One region of the Pseudomonas sp. S2_C11 genome, then DNA from elsewhere that is predicted to be linked to it. Evidence: riboswitches for the same ligand, from Rfam matches in the RefSeq annotation. Region 1 holds a riboswitch; each other region holds the start of a gene.
The links. Region 1 has a riboswitch for cobalamin ahead of AB4N48_RS11990 (CbtB domain-containing protein). Riboswitches for the same ligand answer to the same signal wherever they lie in the genome.
Positions count from the first base shown of each region.

Region 2: it holds a riboswitch for cobalamin, as region 1 does, so the genes downstream of both, AB4N48_RS09130 (ABC transporter substrate-binding protein) here and AB4N48_RS11990 (CbtB domain-containing protein) in region 1, are expected to answer to the same signal.
Region 3: it holds a riboswitch for cobalamin, as region 1 does, so the genes downstream of both, cobO (cob(I)yrinic acid a,c-diamide adenosyltransferase) here and AB4N48_RS11990 (CbtB domain-containing protein) in region 1, are expected to answer to the same signal.

Region 1 covers NZ_CP162765.1:2,660,773-2,663,028, reverse strand. The annotation lists gene AB4N48_RS12000 (cobalamin biosynthesis protein) at 1-172, opposite strand, end outside; gene AB4N48_RS11995 (CbtA family protein) at 169-870, opposite strand; gene AB4N48_RS11990 (CbtB domain-containing protein) at 882-1,079, opposite strand; cobalamin riboswitch at 1,203-1,421, opposite strand.
Region 2 covers NZ_CP162765.1:1,974,532-1,976,787, reverse strand. The annotation lists gene map (type I methionyl aminopeptidase) at 1-63, opposite strand, end outside; gene AB4N48_RS09135 (ParD-like family protein) at 60-287, opposite strand; cobalamin riboswitch at 497-688, shown strand; gene AB4N48_RS09130 (ABC transporter substrate-binding protein) at 828-1,841, shown strand; gene AB4N48_RS09125 (FecCD family ABC transporter permease) at 1,838-2,256, shown strand, end outside.
Region 3 covers NZ_CP162765.1:3,611,258-3,613,513, reverse strand. The annotation lists gene AB4N48_RS16305 (PQQ-dependent sugar dehydrogenase) at 1-286, opposite strand, end outside; gene AB4N48_RS16300 (hypothetical protein) at 353-937, opposite strand; cobalamin riboswitch at 1,100-1,329, shown strand; gene cobO (cob(I)yrinic acid a,c-diamide adenosyltransferase) at 1,412-2,023, shown strand; gene AB4N48_RS16290 (cobyrinate a,c-diamide synthase) at 2,020-2,256, shown strand, end outside.

The DNA of each region.
Region 1 (2,256 bases):
ACCCCGGTTCGTCGCGCTTGAGGTCGATACTCGCCAAAGCCTTGACCGCTCGCAGCTCGATGCGGTGCGCCTGCAACGCTTGATCGAGTAACGCACGCAACGTACTGGCCGGGCAGCCCCGCTGGCAGCCGAGGCCGACCACGAGGGTCGGCGCTGCGCGGTCATCGGTCATGCCTGATATGGGCCTGCGCTTTTGCGGCGGAACAACCATGCACTGATCAGGCCCAAGGCCAGCCAGAACGCGACGTTGGTCAGCTGCGAAGCGATTTTGAACTGGGTTTCCAGTGCCTCTGGAGCGAGCATCGAATGCACCTGCGGTTGCGGCGCGCCGATCACATGCGGCACGGCGAGAATCGCCACACCGAGAAGCTTCATCAGCCAGTGACGACTGAAGGCAATCAGTGCCAGACCGACCGCGGTCGAAGCGGCGGTGCCGATCCACCAGATCTGCCGCGATGCCAGATCGGCAGCCGCAGTGCCCGGCAATTCAGGTGGCAGGCCCAAGGTCGGCGCGAGAACGAACGTGGCGTAACCGGCCAGACCCCAGAGCAGCCCTTGCGAGGTCTTGGTCGGCGCGCGCAAGGTGTACAGGCCGGCGAGCATCAGGGCGAAACCCACCGCCACCACCAGATTGCCGCCAGTGGTCGAGACCACGCGCTGCCAGCCGTCTTCCGGCTCCCAGGCTTCGCCATCATGGCTGTGGGCGGCGGTGCCGGCGGCGTGTTCGTGGACTTGCGCGACCGGTTCGGATTTCTCGAAGGATTCGGCCTGCAGAATCAGTGGCGATACCCAGAAACTCTGCAGCAGGGTCAGGAGCAGGGCGGCCAGCAAGCCGGTGAAGCCTGCGGTTTGCGCGATACGCTTGATCATTTCGGCAGGCCTCAGTGGCACGGGAACGCGGCGCTGTGGCGGGTATCGTGGGCGGCGTTGTGCACCGCTTCGATGTGCGAGAAACCGGCGAACCAGACCAGGCTGGCACCGAGGATCGAGGCGAAGAGGGCGGCGGCGACGCGTTGGCCGAGTGTGGTGCTGCTGGAGATGTGGTCAGTGTGGCTGACGGTGTTACTGATGATCGACATAGCGCTTCCCTCTGAAATGTCAGCGGGTAAACAGAGCGCATGAAAATCCCTGCGGGCCGGGCACGCAGGGATTTCGAACAGCGCCCGCCCACCGCGGGTTTGTTTGTGTTCAGCGGCGCTTGCGCGCGCTGGGTGTTGCGGGCCGGTCTCCGGGCTCGCGAGGGGTTGGCTGGTCGCCGACCTGCAAGCATCACCTTCCCATGCCGGGGCACAGTGGATCTGACGCTTCGCTCGCTTACCGTTGCGGGGGCAGCACCGGACTGACATGGCTTTGAGTAAAGCACATGATTCACCGGTTTCCCGTTTCACCCTGTGAAGGGCACCCGTAACAAGGTGGGCAGGAGAACATGGGTTTGGGTTTTTAGTCAATTTCCGGGGAGTTTTCGGTGCTGCAGTGGGGGATTTTTCTGATGTTTTTGTGTGTATATCCGTTGCTGCGGGTGTTGCTGATTACGGTTTCGCCCTTACGGCGAGGCACTTTTTCCAAACGCCGAAAAAGCACCCAAAAAGGCTTGCTCCTACGTTCGGCCCTCGCAGGCTCGGGTTCCTTCGCTCCGGGACTGATCCTGGCGCAGCGGCTCCGGTTTGCTTCGCTGCACCTACACTCGCTGTGTACGACTGCGTCGTACGGTCGCTGCGCTCCCACGCCCGGATCAATCCCTCCACTCAGCCTTCCGACGTCGCCGGTGGATCAAGATCAAGAGCACCCGAGCTAACGCTCATTGTTGAGTGGGGCGGCTTCGCCGCGGGCAGCTGCGCTGCTTTGCTTTTGCTTTTGTGGGAGCGAGCCTGCTCGCGAAGGCGGCCTGACAGCCGACCTGTTCTTGAGCTGGTGCGCGATCCAACTGTAGGAGCTGCCGAAGGCTGCGATCTTTTGCTTTTGCCTTTGCCTTTGCTTTTGCTCTGGCTTTTGATCTTTTGCCCCTTCGGCAGGCTTCGTTACGGGATCGATCCGGGGGTGGGAGCGCAGCGACCGTACGACGCAGTCGTACACAGCGGAAGGAGGTGCAGCGAAGCAAACCGTAGCCGCTGCGCCCGGATCGGTCCCGTAACGAAGGTACCCCGAGCCCCAGCGAGCGGGCCGTACGCCGGGGCAAAGCCTTTTGGTTCCTTTTTGGCGTTTGAAAAAGGGACTCGCTGTAAGAGCGAAACCATAAGAAGCCGTTACCGCAGCAAC
Region 2 (2,256 bases), 690 kb from region 1:
TTTGCCGGCGGCGCGGGATTTTTCGATGTCGGCCGGGGTGTTGATCTTGATCTGGTTTCTCATGCGCTGACGGCTTCCTGAGTCAGTTGTTGCAGATCCAGCCCACCATTCTGTTCGGCGCGGATCAGCAGGCGGCAAATGGCGCTGTGGTCGAGATTGGGATGCAGCTCGGCGAGCATGCCGATGCGCATCCAGTGCTCGGCCTGCGCGTTGATCGAGCGGCTGAGGGCGTTGCTGGAGATACGCAGGTTCTCGTGCATGTCCTCTGAGATTTTTACGATGCCCATATATGAATCCGATACGATGTGTATATGGAACGTATATTAGCCAAGCTTACCCTCGGATTGCAAACGCTTCGCCACGCAAACACGCACCCGTGTAGGAGCTGCCGAAGGCTGCGATCTTTTGATCTTGCCCGTTAAAGACCAGATCAAAAGATCGCAGCCTTTGGCAGCTCCTACCAAAGCAGATTCGGCTCCCCATCAGCGGCCTGATCGACTACCATGCCCGCGCCGGTTTCCACACGGAATTAATAGGGAATCCGAGGTGCTCCACGCATCAATCGGAACTGCCCCCGCAACTGTAGGTGCCGAGCCTGCTCCTCGACTGCCACTGGGTGAATCCCGGGAAGGCCGGAGCGTGGCAATGACGCATCAGTCAGGAGACCTGCCGGCACAGCGACTGACTAACCGGCGGGGTGTCCGGGAAGGACATCGTGCCGTGCGCATTTTCCCCGTGCCGGCCTTGCGCAGTTTCCACGACCGCGCCCGAGGTGTGTTTCCAACCGTACCCGCCCGCTCCCGTACGGTTCCCTTGGAGACTGCCCCATGCTGCTGCCCCGCGTTGCCACCCTGCTCACCACTCTGAATCTTTGCCCCCTGGCGCAAGCGGCGCCGACTGCGTATCCGCTGACCGTCGAAAACTGTGGCAGCAGCCTGACCTTTCAGCACGCGCCTGCGCGCACGGTTACCATCGGCCAGGCCGGCACGGAAATGCTCTATGCCTTGGGCCTGGGCGACAAAGTCGTCGGCACTTCGCTGTGGTTCAACGATGTGCTGGGCACATACAAAGCACAGAACGACAGGATCGAGCGCCTCGCCGACAACGAGCCGAGTTTCGAAGCGGTGATCGCCAAACGCCCGGAGCTGGTTGCCGTCGAGCTGGAATGGATGGTCGGCCCGCAAGGCGCGGTCGGCACCCGCGAGCAGTTTCATGAACTGAAGATTCCGACCTATCTGCTGCCCTCCGATTGCGAAGCCAAGGACAACCTCGTTGGTTCGGACGGGACGCGGCTGGCACCGTTTCGCATCGACAGCATCTACAAAAGCGTGAGCCAACTGGCGGCGATTTTCGACGTGCAGGCGCGTGGCGAGCAGCTCAATGAGCAGCTCAAAGCCAGCCTCGCGCAGTCGATCGCCACCGCGAAAAAGCAGCAGCGCAAAGACGTCAGCGCCCTGGTGTGGTTCTCCAGCGCCGAGATGGACATCGAGCCTTTCGTGGCCGGGCACAAAGGCGTTCCCGATTTCATGCTCAGCACCCTCGGCGTGCGCAACGTCGTCGAGTCGGATGAAGAATGGCCAACCGTCGGCTGGGAAACCATCGCCAAGGCCAACCCGACGTTTCTGGTGATCGCGCGCATGGATCGTCGGCGTTTCCCGGCGGACGACTATCAGAAGAAACTCGCCTTCCTGCGCAGTGATCCGGTGACGCGCAACATGGATGCGGTCAAGCACAACCGCATCATCATCCTTGACGCCATGGCCATGCAGGCCAGCCTGCGCACCTTCGACGGCCTCGAACAACTGGCCAGCGCCATCAACGGCTACGACCTGTCGCCATGAGCAGACGCCTGATCCGTTTGCTGCTGGTGCTGTTGACGCTGTCGGTCGCGCTGATCGGCGGCGTGGCCATTGGCGAGACTTCGATCGAGCCGAGCGTGGTGTTGCAGGTGCTGGCGAACAAGCTGTGGGGCGCCGGTTATGTGCTCGACCCGATCGACGAAGGCATTGTCTGGAACTATCGCCTGACCCGCGCGCTGGTCGCGGCGGCCTGCGGCGCCGGTCTGGCGACCTGTGGCGTAATCCTGCAATCGCTGCTGCGCAATCCGTTGGCCGATCCGTATCTGCTGGGAATTTCTGCTGGCGCCTCGACCGGCGCGGTGATGGTCGCCCTGCTCGGCGTCGGTGCCGGGGCGATTTCATTGTCGGTCGGTGCTTTTGCCGGCGCGGTGACCGCTTTCGCACTGGTGATCCTGTT
Region 3 (2,256 bases), 950 kb from region 1:
TCTCCGCCACCAGCACATCGCCGTTGGGCAGCACGTAGAGCCAGCGCGGGTGATCAAGGCCTTCGGCAAACGCGGCGACCTGGGTGCCGGCCGCTGCGGTCGGTTTCGCGCCTTCCGGCCAGCCCACCGCCGGGGCGATGTTGACTGTCGGGATCAGCGTCTTGTTCGGTTCGGGCAGTTTCGGTGACGGGCCGGTGCCGTCGGAGACTTGCAGGCTGGAGGTTTCACCGCAGGCGGCGAGCCCGCCAGCGACGGCGATGATAAGAGCGAGTTGGGCCTTGCGCATTGCTGATCTTCCCTATGAATGCATTCCTAAACATAGAGGAGGGCGCAGGCCCGATGGTTCAACTGCTCAACCGCGGGCTTCCTTGAACAGCATGGCGATGCCCGGATGATAGTTGCCCGCGTCGCTGTGCAATTTGCGATAGGCGTAGGGGAAATACCAGGCCACGGCGCAGGTGTGTTCCTTTTGCAGGTCGTCTACCATGTCCTGCAATTCTTCGGGGCTGGCGCTGTGCTGAGGTTTTTGCGGAGCAACAAAGAGGCAGCCGAGCTTGAGATCGCTGGCGTAACTGATGCGCTTGGCATCGGCGGTGACGTCGAGCAGTGCCTGGGTCAGGTTGAGGTTGTTGACCCGTGGCCAGCGTTGCGTGGCCTGAATGAACGCGCGGTCTTCGGCGCCGGCAATCAGCAGGTCGGCGCGAGCATTGCGTTCGCCTTCTTCGTTCTGTTTGCGCGTGGCCGTGTCGTTCAGCGTGACCATTTCAGCCATCCACGCCGCTGCCGAGAGCAGGCCGAGATTGGCTTTCTCGTCGTGCCAATATGGCGTTTCGTTGTCGCCGCGTACGGTGTTGTAGCGATCGATACAGTCAAACCAGCGTTCCAGCACCGGGCGCAGAAATTCCAGGCGCGGGTTGCTGATGATCATGCCTTGCATCGTCGTCATCCTTATTGTTGTAGTGGGCTTTTCGGGAAAAGCATGGCTCTTTGATATCACTTGTCGCAGTCTGGCACAAGATTGCCGCTGCACAATGGATCAACGGCAGTTATTCGCGCGCAAAGCGCCTCTTCAATTGACGCTCCACCCCCAACCCTCTAACCTTCGCCGCTTGTTTCAGGTGCTCTGTGGCCCAGCGTCGACAGAGTGAAACAGGGAAGCCGGTGAGGGTGGTCTTCGAGCGAAGCCACGACGATCCCGGCGCTGCCCCCGCAACGGTAAATGAGTGAAAACTGCGCCTTGAGCCACTGCCTCGAAAGAAGCGGGAAGGCGCGCAGTCCGGCGAAACGCCGCTCATGAGCCCGGAGACCGGCCTGATCCATCTCAGCGGCATCACGGTGGGCGATGCCAGGCTTTTTGCCGTCTATTCTTTTGCCTGCCCGCCGTTATCCAGCCTCAACGGAGAGCTCCCCCATGACTGATTCCCCCGAGCGTGACGAACGCCATCTGGCGCGCATGCAGCGCAAGAAGGCCGTGATCGACGAACGCATTGCCAACTCGCCCGACGAATGTGGCCTGGTGCTGGTGCTGACCGGCAACGGCAAAGGCAAGAGCAGCTCGGCATTCGGCATGCTCGCCCGCGCGATGGGCCACGGCATGCAGTGCGGCGTGGTGCAGTTCATCAAGGGCCGCAACAGCACTGGCGAAGAATTGTTTTTCCGCCGCTTCCCCGAGCAGGTGCGTTTCCACGTCATGGGCGAAGGCTTCACCTGGGAAACCCAGGATCGTCAGCGCGACATCGCCGCTGCGACCGCCGCTTGGGAAGTCTCGCGCGAATTGTTGCGCGACCCTTCGATCGGTCTGGTGGTGCTCGATGAATTGAACATCGCCCTCAAGCACGGCTACCTCGATCTCGATCAGGTGCTCAGCGATCTGCAAGCGCGCCCGCCGATGCAGCACGTGGTTGTCACCGGGCGCGGCGCCAAGCCGGAAATGATCGAGATGGGCGACACGGTCACCGAGATGGGCATGCTCAAGCACGCCTTTCAGGCCGGGATCAAAGCGCAGAAAGGCGTCGAACTTTGAAGCAACCACGTCACTGCCCGGCGGTGTTGATCGCCGCGCCGGCCTCCGGTCAGGGCAAGACCACCGTCACCGCCGCACTCGCCCGTTTGCATCGCAACCAAGGGCGCAAGGTGCGCGTGTTCAAATGCGGTCCGGACTTTCTCGACCCGATGATCCTCGAGCGCGCGAGCGGTGCGCCGGTGTATCAACTGGACATGTGGATGGTCGGCGAGCAGGAAAGTCGCCGGCTGTTG